DNA from 3 places in the Kitasatospora sp. NPDC005856 genome. Region 1 is predicted to be linked to each of the others. Evidence: riboswitches for the same ligand, from Rfam matches in the RefSeq annotation. Region 1 holds a riboswitch; each other region holds the start of a gene.
What was found. A riboswitch is a leader RNA that binds a small molecule or an ion and turns the genes downstream of it on or off. The one in region 1 is predicted to bind thiamine pyrophosphate.

Region 1 (6,642 bases):
GGGCAGGCTGCCGTCGGCCTTCCGCAGGGACCAGCCGGCCTGGTAGCCGCGCTTGACCGAGAGGGTGACGAAGGTCTGGCCGACCGCGAACAGCACGGCGCCGGCGCCGATCACCACGACCGAGCCGAGGCTCATCCCGGCGGCCACGCCGAGGAAGCCGGTCAGCGCCAGGACCCGCCAGTGCAGCGGCGCCCGGTTCTGCAGCAGCACCTCGGCGACCAGCCAGAGCGCCACCACCGCCAACGCGGCGTACAGCAGCAGGTATCCGATGCCCATCCGCCCGCTACCTCCAGTCGCGTGCCCGCGCGTGTGCGCCGCGCGTGTGCGGCGACTGTACCGGTTCAACGGCCGGGGTACCGCATCGCGTTCCCAGCACCCGGGACGACGGCCGCACACGACCGAGCCCGCCACCGTCGTGCGGTGACGGGCTCGTGAACACCCGGCGTCGGAGCTGCGCGGGCGCGGGCCCGACCGGCCCGTCAGCGCCGGTGCAGTCCCAGGTTCTGGTAGATCTCCAGCGTCGCCGTCGAGTGGTTCAGCGTGATGAAGTGCAGACCGGGCGCGCCCTCGGCGAGGAGGCGCTCGGCCATCGCCGTGGCGTGCTCCATGCCGACGGCCCGCAGCGCCGCCGGGTCGTCGATGGCCGCCCGCAGTCGGGCCTCCAGGTCGGCGGGGAAGGCCGAGCCGCTGAGCTGGGGGAAGCGCTCCAGCTGCTTGGCGTTGGTGACCGGCATGATCTCCGGGATGATCGGCGTCTCGCAGCCGGCGGCCGTCACCCGGTCGCGCAGCCGCAGGTAGTCGTCCACCTCGAAGAACATCTGGGTGATCGCGTAGTCGGCCCCGGAGCGGATCTTCGCCACGAAGTGCCGGATGTCCTCGTCCCAGTCGGTCGAGCGCGGGTGCATGTTCGGCGAGGCCGCGACGCCGACGCAGAAGTCGCCGATGCCCTTGATCAGCTCCACCAGCTCGTACGCGTAGGTGACGCCCTCGGGGTGGCTGACCCACTCGCCCATCGGGTCGCCGGGCGGGTCCCCCCGGACGGCGAGGACGTTGCGCACGCCCTGGTCGGCGTACTGGCCGATGATGTTGCGCAGCTCCGCGATCGAGTGGTCCACCGCGGTGAGGTGGGCGACCGGGGTCAGGGTGGTCTCGGTGGCGATCCGGCCGACCATGTTGACGGTCCGCTCGCGCGAGGAGCCGCCGGCTCCGTACGTCATGCAGACGAAGTTGGGGTCGAGCGGCTCGAGCCGACGGATGGCGTCCCAGAGCCTCTGCTCACCGACCTCGGTGCGCGGGGGCATGAATTCGAAGGAGAAGGAGCGCTTGCCGGCCGCCAGGAGTTCGCGCACCGTCAGTGCGCGATCCGTTCTCGTGGAAGCGATTCCGAGTGCCATGCTGGAAGGCTATCCGGCGTTCGAAGGGGCCGGACAACCCGATTCCATCTATTGAGACAAGAGATGGAAGACGTTCCGCTTCGCCCGGGGCGGCTCCGCGGCGGCTCCTCCGGGCCTCCCCGCAGGGCCGCTCGCACACCCGTTCCCGGCCGCACCGCTACGCTTGCTGCACCCCAGAGAACCAGCGGAGCCCCATCGTGACCTCGTCCAGCACCCGGCCGGCCAACCCCAGTGCGGCCAACCCCATTGACGTGGAGGACGTCCGCACCCGCGTCAACGCGGCGCTCGCCGCGTTCATGGACGGCCAGTCCGTGCTGCTCGACAAGATCTCGCCCCGGCTGGCCCCCGCCGCCGACGCGCTGCGCGACTTCCTGCTGGACGGCGGCAAGCGGCTGCGCCCGGCCTTCTGCTACTGGGGCTGGCGCGGCGCCGGCGGCCCCGCCGGGGGCACCGGCGGCGACGCGATCGCCAACGCGGCCGCCGCCCTGGAGCTGCTCCAGGCGAGCGCCCTGGTGCACGACGACCTGATGGACCGCAGCGACACCCGCCGCGGCCTGCCTTCGATCCACCGCCGCTTCGAGGCCCTGCACCGGGACAGCGGCTGGCGCGGCGACCGCGAGCAGTACGGCGCCTCGGCCGCGGTGCTGCTCGGCGACCTGCTGCTGATCTGGTGCGACGAGCTCTTCCTGCGCTCCGGCCTGGAGCCGGCCGCCGTCCTGGCCGCCAAGCCGGTGTTCGACCTGATGCGCACCGAGGTCATGCTCGGCCAGTACCTGGACGTGCTGGAGCCGGTGGCCGGCGACTCGACGGACGAGGGCGCGCTGGACCGGGCGCAGACCGTGCTGCACTACAAGTCCGCGAAGTACACCATCGAGCGGCCGCTCCAGGTCGGTGCGCTGCTGGCCGGCGCCGGGCCGGAGCTGGTCGAGGCGTACGGGGCGTTCGGGCTGCCGCTGGGCGAGGCCTTCCAGCTGCGCGACGACCTGCTCGGCGTCTTCGGGGACCCGGCCGTCACCGGCAAGCCGGCCGGGGACGACCTGCGCGAGGGCAAGCGCACCCTGCTGGTCGCGCACGCGATGCGGGGCCTGCCGGCCGCCGACGCCCGGCACCTGGACGAGCGGCTCGGCGCGCCGGACCTGGCGGCCCCGGAGGTCGCCGAGCTGCGCGCGCTGGTCGCCCGCAGCGGCGCGCCCGAGCTGGTGGAGCGCCGGATCGAGGAGCTGATGCGGCAGTCGCTGGCCGCGCTGGAGGCGGCGCCGCTCGCCGACGAGCGGGCCCGTACGGTGCTGCTGGCACTGGCCGAGGCCGCCACCGTCCGCAAGTACTGACGGACGGCGACGGCCTCGGAGGGTCCTGCGGATCCGGTCGGATCCGGTCTGATCCGGTCTGATCCGGGCGTCAGAGCGCGGCGCGCACCCGGCGGGACAGCTCGGCGGCGGCCGCCCGCGGGTCCCCGGCGGCGGTGACGGCCCGCACCACGACGATCCGCCGGGCACCGGCGGCCAGCACCTCGTCCAGGTTGCCGAGGTCGATCCCGCCGATCGCGAACCACGGCCGGTCGGTGTCCTGCTCCGCCGCGTACGAGACCAGGCCGAGGCCCGGGGCCGGGCGGCCCGGCTTGGTCGGGGTCGGCCAGACCGGTCCGGTGCAGAAGTAGTCCACGCCGGGCTCGGCGATCGCCGCGTCCACCTCGGACTCGGCGTGGCAGGAACGGCCGATCAGCACCTCCTCGCCGAGGATCGCCCGGGCGGCCGCCACCGGCAGGTCGTCCTGGCCGAGGTGCAGCACGTCCGGCCGGGCCGCGTGGGCGACGTCGGCGCGGTCGTTGACGGCCAGCAGCTTGCCGTGCCGACGGCAGGCGTCGGCGAAGACCTCCAGGGCCTCCAGCTCCTGCCTGGCCTCCAGACCCTTGTCCCGCAGCTGGACGACGTCCACCCCGCCCGCCAGCGCCGCGTCCAGGAACTCGGCGAGGTCGCCCTGCTCCCGGCGGGCGTCGGTGCACAGGTAGAGCCGGGCATCGGCCAGCCGGGTACGCAGCGTGTCCGCCGCCATCAGATCAGCATCGCCTGGGCGCGGCGCTTCACCTCGGTGCCGCGGTTCTCCCGGAGCGCCTGGATGGGGCTGCCGGGCAGCGACGGGTCCTCGGTGAAGAGCCACTCCAGGATCTCCACGTCGTCGTACCCGCAGTCCCGCAGGACGGTCAGGGTGCCGGACAGGTGCTTGACCAGGCCCGGGCCGTCGATGAACGCCGCCGGGACCTGCAGCGACTTGTTCGGCCCGCGCCGGACGGCGATCAGGCCGCCGTTCTTGACCAGGTCACGCACCTCGGTGACCCGGACCCCCCACTGCTCCGAGATGTCGGGCAGGTACATCCAGTCGGTGACCAGGGCTTCAATCTTGCTTTCGATCTCACTCACGTCACCAGACTGCCACCTTCACGGCCCACCGCGCACCAGGCACTACCCCGCGACGGCCGCCTTCAGCGGCACCGCCGGGTCGCCCGCCCGGGCCGGGTCCAGGGCCGTGCCGCGCTCGATCAGCTTCCGCCCCTGGGCGAGGTCGCGCGGCCGGTCCACGGCCAGCAGCGCGCTCGGCACGCCGTCGCGCAGCCAGAGCACCGACCAGTCGGCCTCCCCGGGGGCGCCGCGCCACAGCACCTCGTCGCCCTCGGCGTGCCGGCCGGCGTACTGGACCATCCGACCGAACTGCTCGGACCAGAAGTACGGCACCGGGTCGTAGGCCGGCGCGTCCGCGCCCAGGACGGCGGCGGCCACCGCCGCGCCGGACTGCAGGGCGTGGTCCCAGTGCTGGACGGCCAGCCGGGCCCCGGCCCGGACCGAGGGGTAGCTGACGCAGTCGCCCGCCGCGAACACACCGGGCACCGAGGTGCGCAGCCGCCCGTCCACCACGACGGCGCCGGTCGCGTCCAGCTCGACCCCGGAGCCGGCCAGCCAGCCGGTCGCGGGGCGGGCCCCGATGCCGACCACCACCTCGTCGGCGGGCAGGTGCGAGCCGTCCGCCAGCAGCACCGCGCCCGGCTCGACGGCGGCCACGCCGACCCCGCAGCGCAGGTCGACCCCGGCCCCGGCGTACCAGGCCGCCATCGCCGAGCCGATCTCCGTCGGCAGCGCGCCGGGCAGCGGCGCCGGGCCGGCCTCGACCACGGTCACCTCGCAGCCCGCCGCACGGGCCGCGGTGGACACCTCGGCGCCGATCCAGCCCGCGCCGACCAGCACCAGCCGCAGCCCGGGGCGCAGCAGCGCGCGCAGCGCCAGGGCGTCGTCCAGGGTGTGCAGCAGGTGCGCGCGCTCCGCGCCGGGCAGGGCCCGCGGTACGGCGCCGGTGGCGATCACCAGCGAGCCGTACGGGAGGTCGCCGTCGTCGGTGCGCAGCACGCCGGGGGTGAGGCCGGTGGCGCGGCGGCCGGTGAGCAGCTCGATGCCGAGCCGGTCGTAGTCGATGTCCAGCGCGGTGGAGTCGGCCTTGCCGAGCAGCACGTCCTTGGAGAGCGGCGGCCGGTCGTACGGCGCGTGCGGCTCCTCGCCGACCAGCACGATCCGCCCCTGCCAACCGCCCTGCCGCAGCTTGAGGGCGCACTGCGCCCCGGCCAGCCCGGCTCCGACGACGACCACCTGATCCGTTCCGCTCAGCTCTGCCACGCCCGTCACTGTACTCAGCGCCACGCGGGTGCCCACAGGCCCGTCCCACCCCTCGTACGGGCCTTCGGCCGGGCCGACCCCCGGCGTTATGGTGGGGACACCACACGGGAGCCCGGCGTACCGGGCTGAGAGGCGGGCTGACACGGCCCGCGACCGTCCGAACCTGATCCGGGTCATACCGGCGAAGGGAGCAGAGCAGCTTTGTCACGCTTGCCATCAGACGGCCGCGCCGACGTGCTGGTGATCGGCGGGGGCATCATCGGCCTCGCCGTCGCCTGGCGCGCCGCGCGGCGCGGCCTGCGCGACGTGGTCGTGGTCGACCCCACCCCCGGCGGCGGCGCGGCCCGGGTCGCGGCCGGGATGCTCGCCCCGGTCACCGAGCTGCAGTACGGCGAGGAGCCGCTGCTGCGCCTCGGAATGGCCTCGAACGAGCGGTACGCGGCCTTCGCCGCCGAACTCACCGAGGCGAGCGGCGGCCTGGACACCGGCTACCGCCGCTGCGGCACGCTCGCCGTGGCGCTGGACTCCGACGACCGCGAGGAACTGCGCGAACTGCACGCCTTCCACCAGCGGCTGGGCCTGGACTCGGCCTGGCTGACCGGCCGGGAGGCCCGCAGACTGGAGCCGATGCTCGCGCCCGGCGTGCGCGGCGGCCTGCACGTGGCCGAGGACCACCAGGTGGACGGCCGCCGGCTGCTCCGGGCCCTGCTCGTCGCCTGTGAACGCGCCGGGGTCGCGATCCGTCCGGCCGAGGCCGTCGAGCTGCTGGTCGAGGACGGCCGCGCGACCGGCGCCCGGCTCTCCACCGGGGACCGGGTGGGCGCCGACCGGGTCGTCCTCGCCGCCGGCCCGCACAGCCACCGGCTGCCCGGCCTGCCCGAGGGGGTGCTGCCCGCGATCCGCCCGGTGAAGGGCCAGGTGCTGCGCCTCCGCGTCCCGGACTCCTACCGCCCGTTCCTCTCCCGCAACGTCCGTGCCGTCGTCCGCGGGCAGCACCTGTACCTGGTGCCGCGCGAGAACGGCGAGCTGGTGATCGGCGCGACCACCGAGGAGCAGGGCTACGACACCACCGTCACCGCCGGCGGGGTGTACGAACTCCTGCGCGACGCCCACGAATTGGTCCCGGGGATCACCGAACTCCCGCTGCTGGAGACCTCCGCCGGGCTGCGCCCCGGCTCACCGGACAACGCCCCGCTGCTGGGCCCGACTTCGCTGCCCGGGCTGGTCGCCGCCACCGGCCACTACCGCAACGGCGTGCTGCTCACCCCGGTGACCGCCGACCTGGTCTCCGAGTACCTGGCCACCGGCGAAGTCCCGGACCTCGCAAGGCCGTTCACGCCCACCCGGTTCTCCCCCGACCACTCCACCACGAAGGCCTCCGCATGACCGAGATCGCCCCGAACGAGATCCCCCCGGACGAGATCGCCCTGACCGTCAACGGCGAGCCCCGCCGGGTGTCCGCCACGACCACCCTCGCCGAGGTGGTGGCCTCCGTCAGCAAGGCCAACACCGGTGTCGCCGCCGCGCTCAACGAGGCCGTGGTGCCGCGCGGTTCGTGGTCCGGGACGGCGCTGAACAGCGGCGACCGG
Region 2 (6,642 bases), on a different contig from region 1:
ACTGCACCGTCCCCGGCGCGCACCCCCACGACCCCTCGCTGCTGGCCGCCACCACGGACGCCCGGATGGTGCGCTGGTGGTGGGAGCGGCAGAGCCCGGACGCGCCGGTGCTGGCCGCCACCGGTTCCACGGTCTCGGCGGTCAGCCTGCCCGCGGCGGCCGGTGCCCGGGCGCTGGTCTACCTGAGCGCGCTGCGGCTGCCGCTCGGGCCGGTGCTGGCGATGCCGGGCCGCTACGCGCTGCTGGTGGCCCCGTACTCACTGGATGTTCTCGGCGAGATGCTCGCCCAACTCCCTTGGGTGCCGGGCTCGTTGCGCTACCACGGGCCGGGCGGCTTCCTGGCGCTGCCGCCCGGCGGCGCGGCCGGACGGGTGCGCTGGGTGCTGGCGCCGCGACCGGGCGTCGGCGGCGGGGTCTGGCTGCCGCAGGTCGGGCCGCTGCTGGGGGAGTTGGTGGAGGCGACGGTCCGGCTGGACAGCGGCCGTTCGGCCTACTGAGGACCGCCGGGGCCCGGGGCCTTCGCGGGGGCCCGCGCAGGGGTCCACGCCGGGGCCTTCGCGGGGGTCTTCACCGGGGCACTCCGGAAAAACAAAAGATCCGGCCGCTGGCGACGGGGGATGCACCAGCGGCCGGACTCTTTAGACAGTAACAAGGATCCGCGCCCGCGCCAATTTCCAAGACGCCCTCCACGCCCGGAAATTGCGCGTTCACCGCGACAATGTGACGCGTATCACGCGGATCCTGCGCGCTTTAGTTCAGGGTGACCTGACGGTTCACCAGGTTCGCGCGGGCGCGCCGCTCCTCGGCGGTCAGCGGGGTCCCGTCGGCGAGCACGGCGGCGAGCCGCTCGGCGAACTCGGCGGCCGGCTTCTCGCAGTCGGCGGCGGTCATCGCGAGCGGGAGGTCCCACACCGGCACGGTCAGGCCGTGCGCGCGGAACGAGCCGACCAGGCGGGTGTCCGTGCCGAGCGAGGCCTCGCCGGCCGCGTCCAGCCGGGCCAGCGCGTCCAGCAGCTGCTCCTCGGGCACGGTCATCACCCAGCGCAGGTGGTTCTTGTCCGGCGTGCCGCACCAGTAGGCGGAGTCCACGCCGGCGAGCTTCTCGGTCGGGATGGCCGAGGCGTTGGCGCGCTCCAGGGAGGCGGCGACCTCGCCGGTGGCGGCCTCCGCGTCCTCCAGCCAGAACTCGAAGCCGGCGTGCACGGTGGGCGTGAACGCGGCGGTGGTGTCCAGCAGGTCCTGCAGGCGGCGCCCGCCCGGGACGGTCCGGCGGGCCGGCACCGGGCTGCCCGGCTCGGTGGCCAGGGCCAGCTCCAGGGCGTCCGCCAGGTCGCGGCTGAGGTCGCCGGAGGCGGACTGGGTCTGCAGGCCGAGCAGGATCGAGCCGTCCTGGCGGCGCAGGGCCGGCCAGGCCAGCGGCAGCACGGTGGCCAGGGTGACCGACGGGACGTCACCGGTGGCGCCCTCGGCCACGCCGGCGGCCAGCGTCAGCGGAACCGTGGCGGCGGGCACCAGCTCGCGCAGCGCCACCCAGTCGGCCTCGCCGGGCAGACCCTCGAACGGGCGGTGCACCAGCTCCTGCACCGCGTGCGAGGCCTCCCGGCCGTGACACGCCTTGTACCGGCGGCCGGAGCCGCAGGGGCAGTCCTCGCGGGCTCCGACGACGGGGATCTCACCCGTGACGACGGTGGTGGACTGGCGCTGCGGCGCCTTCTTGGCGGCCTTCTTGCCCATGCTGCGGCTCTCCCGGGAACGGTGGTCCTGTGTTCCCGGGAAGCCTAACGACACATTCCCCGCGCCCGGCTCACGCGCTACGGGCATCGCCTCCGGTGCGCCGGGCGTGCCGGGCCCGGGCGGGCAGCGCCGCCCAGACCGTGACCTCGCCGGGGGCGTCGCGCACGCCCCAGTCGCTGGCCAACTGGTCGACGATGCTCAGGCCGCGGCCGCCGCGCGAGGTCAGCGAGGGACTCGCGGGCAGTGGCCGGGTGGCCGCCCCGCCGTCCGTGACCTCCAGGGTGAGCACCCCGTCGGCGTGCATCTGCCAGCGGACCAGCACCCCGCCGTCCGGCTCGCCGGAGCCCTCGGCGGACTCCCGGCCGCCCCGCGCGGCGTGCGTCCCGGAGGGGACGCCGACCAGCACCTGCCCGAGCACCTCGGCCCGGGCGCTGCGGCCCAGGGCCGGCAGCGGGCCGAGCGGACGGGCGTACCGACAGGCGTTGCTCAACAGCTCGGAAAGGATCAGAACAGCATCATCGATGACCGGTTCCGGTATCTGCCGGTCACCCAGATCTCGACGCAGTCGGCGCCGTGCGACCCCGACACTCGCTGGGCCGTGCGGCACTGCCATGGTCGATGAAGTCGGCACTTCACGCGCCACCATCAACGCCACCCCCGGACCTCCTTCAGCGTATGCCGAGGGAGAGATGCCCCTTGGTAATGCGTCGGAAACGAGCACCGGACGATCCCGCGGGGCCATTTCGAGTGCGGCGACCGACGGTCGACATCAGGTCATTCCGTGCTCACCCTCCGTCGCCCGGATGCAAGAATTCCGGCAATTTCGAGCAAGGAAGGTTTGACTGCCGACCAGAGTGATCGGATCGGAGTGATCGAAACGGGGCGATCGAAACGGGCGATCGGAACGGCGACGGGCGCGGCCTCCGGTGCGTCGGCGGATCACCGGCCGAGCTGCGCCAGCACCTCCGCGGGCCGGTTGGTGATGATCGCGGACACCCCGAGCTCCAGGCAGAGCTCGACGTCGGCCGGCTCGTCCACCGTCCACACGTGCACCTCGTGGCCGAGCTCCCGCAGCCTGGTCACCAGCTGCGGGCGGGCCCGCACCAGCTCGATGCCCGGGCCGGCGATCCGCGCCCCGCCCGGCAGCGGCGAACCCTCGCGCAGCCGGCCGAGCAGGGGCAGGGTCCGCTCGAACAGGAAGACCCGGCGGTACTGCGGCGCCGCGGCCGCCACCCGGTTCAGCGCGACCGAGGAGAAGCTCATGATCCGGGCGGACGGGCGGTCGCCGTCCCGGGTCGCGCCGATCCCGAACCGCTCCAGCGTCCGCAGCAGCTGGGCCTCCACCCGGCCGCGGAAGCGCACCGGGTGCTTGGTCTCGATCGCCAGGTCCACCGGGCGGCCGCACTCCACCACCAGCTCCAGCAGCCGGTCCAGCCGCAGCACGCCGCGCAGCTCCGGGTCCACGCTGGGGCGGCCCGTCTTCCAGGCGCCGAAGTCGTGGGCCTCCAACTCGGCGAGGGTCATCGCCGAGACGGTGCCCCGGCCGTCGGAGACCCGGCCGATCCGGCGGTCGTGCACGCAGACCAGCACGCCGTCGGCGGTGACCCGGACGTCGCACTCCAGCGCGTCCGCGCCCTCCTCGAGCGCGCGCCGGTAGGCCGCGAGGGTGTGCTCGGGCAGGGCGTGGGAGGAACCGCGGTGGGCGATCACCTGGACGGGCGGCACGGTGCGCGCCGTCGGCGAGGACAGGTCTGGGCTGGTCACGGGCCCAACGATAGGCGGCGCAGGTGAAGCACGGACAAAGACGGCCCCAACCCGTGGGGCCGTCTCCGGTCCGCGGGGCCGTCCCGGCGCCGGTTCCTCCGGCGCGGGAGGGCGGGTCCGCTCAGTGCCGGACGGCGCGCCGGGAGAGCGGGGCGAGCGCCCAGGTGACCAGGGCGGGCACCAGGAAGGCGAACAGCGAGGCGGAGGTCCACTCCTGCGGGGTGAAGTGCAGCGACTCCTGGGCGGAGGTCCAGAAGTCCGTCCACCAGTCGGCCACCTTGGTCGGCGCGATGAACTGGTAGACCGCGAAGCCCAGCGCCCACGGCAGCAGCATCAGCCAGCGGGAGGGGGCGTCGGCGGAGAGGTTCCAGCCGCGCCGGCCGGCGCCGAGGAAGTAGTCCACCGCGAGCACCGCCAGCAGCGGCACGAACACCGAGCCGATCAGGCCGAGGAAGCCGTAGTACGTGTCGGTGAACTCGTCGATCTGCAGCGCCAGCACGGTGGTCAGCGCGCCGATCGCGCCGGAGAGCACCCGGCGGTCCACCTTCGGCAGCAGGTTCTGCACCGACATCGCCGTGGAGTACACGTTGGCGAAGGACTGGTCCGTCTCGCGCAGCACCAGCACCAGCAGGAACAGCCAGCCGGCCCAGACCCCGAGGAAGGAGTCGAAGATCCGGGTCGGGTCGCCGTCCGACTGCAGCAGCGCCATCAGGCCGAGCACGTAGCACCAGACCTGGGCGATGGTGTAGCCGGAGAAGCTGCCCCAGAACGCCGAGCGCGGGGTGCGCGAGTGCCGGGTGTAGTCGGCGGCCAGCGGGACGAAGGAGACCGACACGGCGATCATCGCGTCGGTGGCGCCCAGGAAGCCGTGCCAGTTGCCCGCCCCCGGGTCCGGCACGCCCTGGCGGCCCAGCTGGACGGTGAAGTACACCATCGCCACCGCGACCGCCCCGGCCACGAAGCGGCGCAGCACCGCGATCGAGCCCAGCGGCCAGATCGTCAGCGCGGTGGTCAGCGCGCCCGCGAGCAGGACGAACAGCCAGCGGTAGCCGGTGGTGTGCGCGACGGTCTGCGCGCCCGCCGAGATGGTCAGCAGCTCGAACACGCCCCAGCCGATGCACTGCACGATGTTCAGCACCGTCGGCAGGTACGACAGCCGGGTGCCGAACAGCCCGCGCAGGTTCGCCATCGCGGGGGCGCCGGTGCGGGCGCCGATCAGCGAGGCCACGCCGAGCATGGCGGTGCCGACCGCCGTACCGACGGTGATCGCGGTCACCGCGGCGGCCAGCGACAGCTCGCTGCCGGGGGCTCCGAGCACGGTGGCGGCGGTGGAGAAGCCGATCAGGCTGACGCCCAGGTTCATCCAGAGCGCGAAGTGGTCCCGGAACCGCAGCGTGCGCGGCGGCTCGGTGTCCAGGACCAGGGGTGCTTCGACGTGGTCGGGGCGTTCCAGGACGGCGGTCGCGCCCGAAGAAGAGGATGGCGAAGCAGGCGGCATGGCCGATACTCCCTACGCCGGCATTACCCGGACAGGTTCCGGCGGTCAGCGCCCCCTCGAACGTCCGTCACTCGTGTGGCGTACGGTCGACATGCGCACTCTCAGCCTGGTGGGTCCAAGCTCCCGCGTGTCAGTTTGGAGCGACAGGCTAACCGGCACGGGGCCGAACGCCCAAGGCCGAGGGCGTGCGGTCCGCATCGCGGGACGCCCGGCGGGGGAGGGGAGCCTCGGCCGTCGGTACCGGCGTCGGTGCAGGTGCAGGAGCCGGTTCGCTGCCGGTGCGGTGTCGGTGTCGGTGCCGGCTAAGGATTCTTATGAGTTCTTCAGAGGGGTCCTTACGGCAATCGAATCGTCAGTGCGAAAAACTATGGTCCTTGGTTCTGCCAGCTATGGAGGTCGTCCGTGAGCACCGAGCGCGAGGTTGGGCCCACCGGGCCGCAGGGGGAGCAGCCCGCGGGCCTGGGGGCGGCCGAGTCCGCTTCCGAGGGCCCCGCTCAGGGCGGGCACAAGCCGACCATGGCCTTCCGTCGGGTGCCCGAGCCGGAGTCGGGCGCCGTCGAGGCCGCTGTCGTCGAGGCGGCGCCGCCCGTCGACGCCGTCGCGGCCGAGGGTGTCGCGGCTGAGGGCGTCGTGGCCGGGGGCGTTCCGGCCGAGGGCGGGCACAAGCCCACCGTCGCCTTCACCAAGGTGCCCGCACCGGAGGCCCCCGCCGCGCCCGTGGCGCCCGCCACGCCGGCCGCCGAGGAGCCGGCCGTCGACCCGGCCACCGGCTACATCGACGCGCCGCCGCCGGTCCTGCCGCCCGCCCCGCAGGCTCCGGTGGCCCCGGCCGCCGCGCCCGCCGCCCCGGCCCTGCCGCCGGCCGGCAACCCGTACACCACCCCCACCCACGGCGTCCCGGCCGCCGGTGCGCACGAGGGGTACGGCGCCGCTCCGGCCGTGCCCGCCGCCCCCGCCGCCCACGGCCACCACCCCTTCGGGGCCGGCCAGCCGCTCGGCGGCTGGGGCCCCGCCCACGACTCCACCTCCGGCGGCGCGGGCTACCCCGGTGGCCCGGCGGGCCCGCTCGGCTACCCGGCGGACCACTCCGGCGGTCCGGCCGGCCCCGGCGGCCCGCGCAAGAAGCGCGGCGGCCTGGTCGCCCTGATCGCGGCCGTCGCGCTGGTCGCCGGTGTGGCCGGCGGCGCGCTCGGCGTGAGCGTCGCCGACCGCGCCGAGAGCAGCAGCTCCGCGAACGACCACCGCAGCACCACCGTGCAGGCCAGCGACACCCAGAAGAACGAGCCCGCCCCCGGCTCGATCGCCGCCATCGCGCAGAAGGCGCTGCCCAGCGTCGTCACCATCAAGGCGCAGGGCAACGGCGAGTCGGGCACCGGCACGGGCTTCGTCTTCGACACCGAGGGCCACATCCTCACCAACAACCACGTGGTCGCGCCCGCCCTCAGCGGCGGCAAACTGACCGTCAAGTTCGCCGACGGCACCTCCTACGGCGCCTCGGTGCTGGGCCACGCCGAGGGCTACGACGTCGCCGTGGTCAAGATCGACAACCCGCCGAAGAGCAAGCTGGCCCCGCTGCCGCTGGCCGACTCCGACAAGGTCAACGTCGGTGACGCCACCGTCGCGATCGGCGCGCCGTACGGCCTGGA
Region 3 (6,642 bases), on a different contig from region 1:
TGCCGGCCGCCGTCGTCCCGGCCGGGCTGGGCGCGACGGCGCTGATGGTCTTCCCGTACTCGATGGTGATGTTCTCGCTCGGCCTGACCATCCGGGGCGACGAGGCCGGGATCATCACCCACGGCTGGCAGACCGTCGTGTTCTGGATGAGCTACCTGCCGTTGGCGGCCTGGGGACCGCTGCTCGCCGTGCTCACCGTGCACTACTACCGTCGGCGCAGGGCGAGTTGAGCCACGCGGGGCGGGTTCAGCCCCTCGCCCCGCCTCGTACGCCGACCCTCGCCCCGCCCCTCGCCCCGCCTCGCACGCCGCCCCTCGCCCCGCCCCTCACCCCGGCGCCACCACGCACAGGGGCGCCCCCTCCGGCCGCTGCGCGACGACGTCCGTCGCGGCCCGGACGAAGGCGCGGACCCGGGCCGTGGTGTTGCTCTCCAGCCAGACCGGGCCGCGCTCGATCGGCGGCGCGTCACGGATCGGCACGTACGCGACGTCCGGGCGCGGGTAGTAGTGGCGGGAGTGCTCGCCGACCGGGAGGACGCCGCGGCCCATCGCGACCAGGCTGAGCATCTCGGAGAAGGTGCTGCCCGACGGCCCCTTGGGCACCGGGCGCCCGGACGGCGTCCGGTCGGGGGTGCGGTCGCGCTTGAAGCCCACCGAGGTGACGGACGGGTACTGCACCACCGGGTGGTCGGCGAGCACCTCGAGCGACACCGAGCGCTCACCGGCCAACGGGTGCCCGGCCGCCACCGCGAGGACCCGCCGCTCGGTCATCAGCACCGGCCCGCGGGCCATGCCGTCGAACGGGTAGGAGGCGATCAGGATGTCGATCGAGCCGTCCTCCAGGCTCGTCCGCGAGTTGGAGAGCTGCACCTCCCGCACGTCCACCCGGCAGTCCGGGTGCCGCTCGCCGAACAGCGCGGCCGCCTTGAGCAGCACCGGCGCCGTCCACTCCCCGAGGAACGCCACCCGCAGCTCCCCGGTGACACCCCGGTTCGCGTCCTCCGCCCGACGCAGCGCCGCCTCCATCGCCGCCACCACCGGAGCCAGGTCGTCCGCCAACTGCCGCCCCACGGCGGTGAGTCGGACCGACCGGCTGGTGCGGTCGAACAGCCGACCGCCGATCCGGCGCTCCAGCTTCGCCACCACCTGGCTGACCCGCCCGGTGGTCAGGCGCAGCCGCTCGGCGGTCCGGCCGAAGTGCAACTCCTCGGCCAGCGCGAGGAAGACCTCGATCTCCAGCCGCTCCAGCATCCCGGCCCCACCCCTCGATCGTTGAATCCCGCTCAACGATCGTATGCCGATCCCGCATTGATCGCGTGCCCCACCGGGAGGATCGTTGAACCCGTCCCCGACAGCCCCACCCGAGCGGAGCCGATCACCCATGCGCGTCGTAGCCTTCGACCACCTCGTCCTCAACGTCGCCGACGTCGAGCGCTCGCTGGCCTTCTACGTCGGCCTCCTCGGCCTGGAGCCGGTCCGCGTCGACGAGTGGCGCGCCGGAAAGGTGTCCTTCCCGTCCGTCCGGGTCAGCCCCGAGACCATCATCGACCTGGCCGTCGGCCCCCGGCACGAGTCCAACGTCGACCACTTCTGCCTCACCGTCGAGCCCCTCGACTGGCAGGAGGTCATCGACGCGGGCACCTTCACCGTCCTGGAGGGCCCCGTCCCCCGCTACGGCGCCCGCGGCACCGCCACCTCCGTCTACGTCAGCGACCCGGACGGCAACACCGTCGAACTCCGCTGGTACCCGCAGGACGCCGCCAACTGAACGGACCCCCGCCCCGGACCCACGGGGGTGGACCGGGGCGGGCACCGCGAAACACCGTGCGGGCCGGTCAGTCCCGGCCGGCGAGGTGCTCGACCAGCCGGTCGAAGCTGGAGTTGAGCCCCGCCTCGGCCTCCGGGCCGCGGAACATCTCCGGCACCCCGGTCTGGTGCAGCACCACCCGGGTGCCGCCCCCGTCGAGCCCGGTGAAGGTGAGGGTGGACCGCATGCCCGAACCCTCCTCCACCATCGTGAAGGACTCGCCGGCCCGGATCTCGGCGATCTCCGCCTTCACCGGGTACCGCTCACCGGTCGCGTCCACCACCATGGTGCTGTCGTACCGCCCGCCCACCTTCGCCTCGATGGCCACGGTCTCCAGCGGCACGTGGGTGCCGACCGGCCCCCAGAAGCGGACGAACCGCTCCGGCTCGAAGTACGCCGCGAACGCGGCGGCCGGGGCGCCCGGCAGCTCACGGGTGATGGTCAGCTCGCCCAGGTTCTCGGTCATCTCGGTCATCTCGGTCTCTCCTCCGTGGTCACACCCGTCGCTTGCAAAGAGGTAGACCCCGGCCGCCCCGGAAACTCATCGCTCCCCGCGAAGATTCTTCGACGACTTTTCCCCGCGACCGACGAACGGGCCCGGAACACCCAGGGCCCGAACCGGGCGGCCGGTCCTGACGCGACGACCGAGCGCCGCCCCGACTGACGTGGGGCGGCGCTCGGTCGTGACCTGTCAGTCGGCCAGCGGGAGGTAGACCCGGTTGCCCTGGGCGGCGAACTCGGCCGACTTCTCGGCCATGCCGGCCAGGGCCTCGGCGTCGAACTCGGTGTTCACGGCGGTGGAACCGTCGCCGTGCTCGTCGCGGATCTTCTGGGAGATCTTCATCGAGCAGAACTTCGGGCCGCACATCGAGCAGAAGTGCGCGGTCTTGGCGGGCTCGGCGGGGAGGGTCTCGTCGTGGAAGCTGCGGGCGGTCTCCGGGTCGAGGGCCAGGTTGAACTGGTCCTCCCAGCGGAACTCGAAGCGGGCGTCGGAGAGGGCGTCGTCCCAGGCCTGGGCGCCGGGGTGGCCCTTGGCCAGGTCGGCGGCGTGGGCGGCGATCTTGTAGGTGATCACGCCGGTCTTGACGTCGTCCCGGTTGGGCAGGCCCAGGTGCTCCTTGGGGGTGACGTAGCAGAGCATCGCGGTGCCCCACCAGGCGATCATCGCGGCGCCGATGCCCGAGGTGATGTGGTCGTAGCCGGGGGCGACGTCCGTGGTCAGCGGGCCGAGGGTGTAGAACGGCGCCTCGTCGCAGATCTCCTTCTGGAGATCCATGTTCTCCTTGATCTTGTTCATCGGAACGTGGCCCGGGCCCTCGATCATCACCTGGACGTCGTGCTCGCGGGCGATCCGGCCGAGTTCGCCGAGGGTCTTCAGCTCGGCGAACTGCGCCTCGTCGTTGGCGTCCGCGATCGAGCCCGGGCGCAGGCCGTCGCCGAGCGAGAAGGTGACGTCGTACGAGGCGAGGATGGAGCAGAGCTCCTCGAAGTTGGTGTAGAGGAAGTTCTCCTGGTGGTGGGCCAGGCACCAGGCCGCCATGATCGAGCCGCCGCGCGAGACAATGCCGGTCTTGCGGCGCGCGGTGAGCGGGACGTAGGGCAGCAGCACGCCGGCGTGGACGGTCATGTAGTCGACGCCCTGCTCGCACTGCTCGATGATGGTGTCCCGGTAGACCTCCCAGCTCAGCTCCTCGGCCTTGCCGTCCACCTTCTCCAGGGCCTGGTAGAGCGGCACGGTGCCGATCGGCACCGGGGAGTTGCGCAGGATCCACTCGCGGGTGGTGTGGATGTTGCGGCCGGTGGAGAGGTCCATGACGGTGTCGGCGCCCCAACGGGTGGCCCAGGTCATCTTCTCCACCTCCTCCTCGATCGAGGAAGTGACGGCGGAGTTGCCGATGTTGGCGTTGATCTTCACCAGGAAGTTGGTGCCGATGACGGCCGGCTCCACCTCCGGGTGGTTCACGTTGACCGGGATGACGGCCCGGCCGCGAGCCACCTCGGCGCGCACGTACTCGGGCGCGAGGCCCTCGCGCAGCGCCACGAACTCCATCTCCGGCGTCACCACGCCCCGCTTGGCGTAAGCGAGTTGGCTGACGGCGACGCCCTCGCGACCGCGCAGCGGGCGACGCGGACGGCCGGGGAAGACGGCGTCCAGGTTGCGCAGGTTCCCGCCGCGCGGCGAGGTGTGCTTGATCCCGTCGTCCTCGGGGCGCGGCTCGCGGCCGTCGTACTCCTCGACGTCGCCGCGCTGGCGGATCCAGGCGTCCCGCAGGGCGGGCAGACCGCGCCGCACGTCGGGCTCGAAGGACGGGTCGGTGTACGGACCGGAGGTGTCGTACAGCGGGACGGTCCTGCCGTTGGTGAGCTGCACCTCGCGGTACGGAACGCGCAGGTCGGGGCGCGATCCCTCGCGGTGGGCCTTGCGCCAGGCCGGAGTCGGATAGCCGGTGCGCTCGCTGCTGGGGGCGCCCTGGACAGACTGCGGCTGTGCTTCGAACGTGGTCATCTGACCTCTACTCCCTACGCCGGCATTACCCGGTCAGGTTCCTGCGGTCGACGCAGCCGTCGGTCCGTCCGTCGACGTCCCGTTCAGCGTCCTCTCAGCCCGGTGCTCCGAGCTCCCGCGTCGCAGGCGGTGTTGCCTGCACACGACGCCCAACACCGTAGCGAGCGGATCGCCGCAGGTCCAGAGCGCCCCACCCCCACCCGGCCGCCACCCGGAGCCTCTGCGCCCTCGGCCGTCCCGTTGGCCCGCCGGCCCGGCGTCGGAGAACGGCCGAGGCCCGGCTCCCCTGTCGGGGGGCCGGGCCTCAGGGCGGCGTTACGGGGTGGCGGGTCAGCTCTTGGCGGCCTTCTTCACCAGGACCACCACGGCGGCCGCGATGCCGACCACCACCAGGAGCTTGATCACGATCGAGAGCAGTGCGCCGACGACGCCGAACACGAAGGCGACGATGTTCCAGGCCAGCACCAGGACCAGCACCGGGATGACGATGTTGCGCACCCAGGAGGGCAGCGACTTCCAGAGCTCAGCCATGTCCGTTCCTCTTCTCCCCTCGGGGCGGCCGCCGTCCGGTGCCGCGTCCCGCTTGCTTTCGGTACTTCGATCGTACGGTGGCGGGAGTGCCGGAACGAGGCCCGGCGGCCCGGAGAGAACCCCGAGATCACCCCGACCCCGACCCCCCGGGTGACCCCCGAGAATTCCTCCGGCGGCGCACAACCCCCGGCGCCGCGGAGCGTCCAACCAGTGCCGGGAGAAAGCCCGTCCCGGCACCATCGACCAGGGGGGAACCTGATCATGCGGGCCAGAACAGCCGTATCCACAGCCGCTCTCGCGGCGCTCAACCTCACCGTCGCGGCCCTCGCCGTCGTCCCGGCGACCGCCGCTCCGGCGGCCGTGACCGCCGCCGCCGACGTCACCGCACCGGCCGGGTTCGTCGGGATGTCCCCGACCCGGATCCTGGACACCCGCGACTACAGCCAGGTCCCGGCGATCCGCACCGTACGCCCGGTCCAGGAGGGCCAGTACTACTCGACCCCGCTCGCCACGTTCTGCCGCAGCCACCCCCCGCAGAACTGCACCTCCGTCGTCCCGTCCGACATCACGGCCGTGGTGGTCAACGTGACCGTCACCAACCCGACCGCCGACGGCTTCGTCTCGCTCCTCCCCACCGCCGGTCCGCCGGGGACCAGGCCCGCGACCTCCAGCATCAACTTCAAGGCCGGCCAGACGGTCTCGAACCTGGTCACGGTCGCGGTCGGCCCGGTCGACCGCGCCGCCCCGTGGCTCACCCTCTACAACAACGCGGGCACCACCGACGTCGTCCTCGACGTGGTCGGCTACTACCGGACCGCGGCGACCGACAAGTACGGCCCGCTGACCCCGACCCGGATCGCCGACAGCCGCAGCGACGGCACCGGCCGGCTCGGCGGCGACGCGGTGCGCACGTACCAGGTCGCCCGGCCGGAGCTGGGCACCGCGGACGCGAAGGCGGTGGTCCTCAACGTCACCACGACGGACGGCTCCTGGGAGAGCTTCCTGACCGCCTACCCGACCGGGACGCAGCGGCCGGCCCGGGGTTCGAACGTCAACTTCCCGGTGGGGTCGACGGTCGCCAACCAGGTCGTGGTGCCGGTCGGGGCGGACGGGAAGATCGACGTCTACAACCGCGCCGGCTGGGTGCACGTGATCGTGGACGTGGTCGGCTACTACGGCCCGTCCGGCACCGGGCTGTTCAGCGCGCTCAAGACCCCCGTCCGCAATCTCGACACCCGGGTCACCGGCGGCATGCTCCAGCGGGGGGCGACCACGGCCGTCCAGGCCGTGCCCACGGACGGCTCGGTCCCGAACGTGCTGGGCGTCGAGGCCAACGTCACGGTCACCGACGTCTCCGACTACGGCCACCTCACGGTGTTCCCGGGCGGGGGCCAGCCGCCGAACACCTCCACCGTGAACGTCGAGCCCGGGCAGACCATCGCCAACTCGGCGACCACCGGGGTCACCGGCGGGGGTACGTACTCGGTCTTCAACCACGGCGCTCCGGTGAACGTCGTCGCCGATCTGACCGGCTACTTCGTCACCGGCTGAGCCGGTAACGATGCCGCCCGGCCCGCCGCCCCGGAACACCCGGGTCGGCGGGCCGGGCTTGTCCGGGGAAGAGCCGCGTCCGGACGACCCGCCGAGAATTCCTCCGGCAGGGCACAACCCCGGGCGTCCCCGGGCGTCCAACCAGTGCTGGCAGCAAACCGGTCCAGCACCACCGACCTGGGGGAGGAATCCCGACCATGCGGGTCAGAACAGCCCTGTCCACAGCCGCCCTGGCGGCGCTCGTCCTC

Region 2: it holds a riboswitch for thiamine pyrophosphate, as region 1 does, so the genes downstream of both, ABZ449_RS26755 (cytosine permease) here and thiO (glycine oxidase ThiO) in region 1, are expected to answer to the same signal.
Region 3: it holds a riboswitch for thiamine pyrophosphate, as region 1 does, so the genes downstream of both, thiC (phosphomethylpyrimidine synthase ThiC) here and thiO (glycine oxidase ThiO) in region 1, are expected to answer to the same signal.

Annotation. Positions count from the first base shown of each region.
Region 1 is NZ_JBEXWT010000100.1:19,670-26,311, reverse strand. It holds gene ABZ449_RS36065 (hypothetical protein) at 1-276, opposite strand, end outside; gene metF (methylenetetrahydrofolate reductase [NAD(P)H]) at 480-1,394, opposite strand; gene ABZ449_RS36055 (polyprenyl synthetase family protein) at 1,592-2,722, shown strand; gene thiE (thiamine phosphate synthase) at 2,793-3,446, opposite strand; gene ABZ449_RS36045 (Rv2175c family DNA-binding protein) at 3,446-3,811, opposite strand; gene ABZ449_RS36040 (FAD-dependent oxidoreductase) at 3,854-5,062, opposite strand; TPP riboswitch at 5,148-5,260, shown strand; gene thiO (glycine oxidase ThiO) at 5,264-6,439, shown strand; gene thiS (sulfur carrier protein ThiS) at 6,436-6,642, shown strand, end outside.
Region 2 is NZ_JBEXWT010000052.1:27,226-33,867, reverse strand. It holds gene ABZ449_RS26775 (bifunctional DNA primase/polymerase) at 1-497, shown strand, start outside; gene ABZ449_RS26770 (DUF5926 family protein) at 751-1,734, opposite strand; gene ABZ449_RS26765 (ATP-binding protein) at 1,805-2,224, opposite strand; gene ABZ449_RS26760 (glycerophosphodiester phosphodiesterase family protein) at 2,674-3,498, opposite strand; gene ABZ449_RS26755 (cytosine permease) at 3,620-4,996, opposite strand; TPP riboswitch at 4,989-5,133, opposite strand; gene ABZ449_RS26750 (trypsin-like peptidase domain-containing protein) at 5,399-6,642, shown strand, end outside.
Region 3 is NZ_JBEXWT010000053.1:47,122-53,763, forward strand. It holds gene ABZ449_RS27125 (hypothetical protein) at 1-230, shown strand, start outside; gene ABZ449_RS27130 (LysR family transcriptional regulator) at 327-1,250, opposite strand; gene ABZ449_RS27135 (VOC family protein) at 1,381-1,767, shown strand; gene ABZ449_RS27140 (SRPBCC domain-containing protein) at 1,835-2,281, opposite strand; gene thiC (phosphomethylpyrimidine synthase ThiC) at 2,498-4,312, opposite strand; TPP riboswitch at 4,307-4,441, opposite strand; gene ABZ449_RS27150 (DUF5326 family protein) at 4,643-4,843, opposite strand; gene ABZ449_RS27155 (hypothetical protein) at 5,105-6,394, shown strand; gene ABZ449_RS27160 (hypothetical protein) at 6,592-6,642, shown strand, end outside.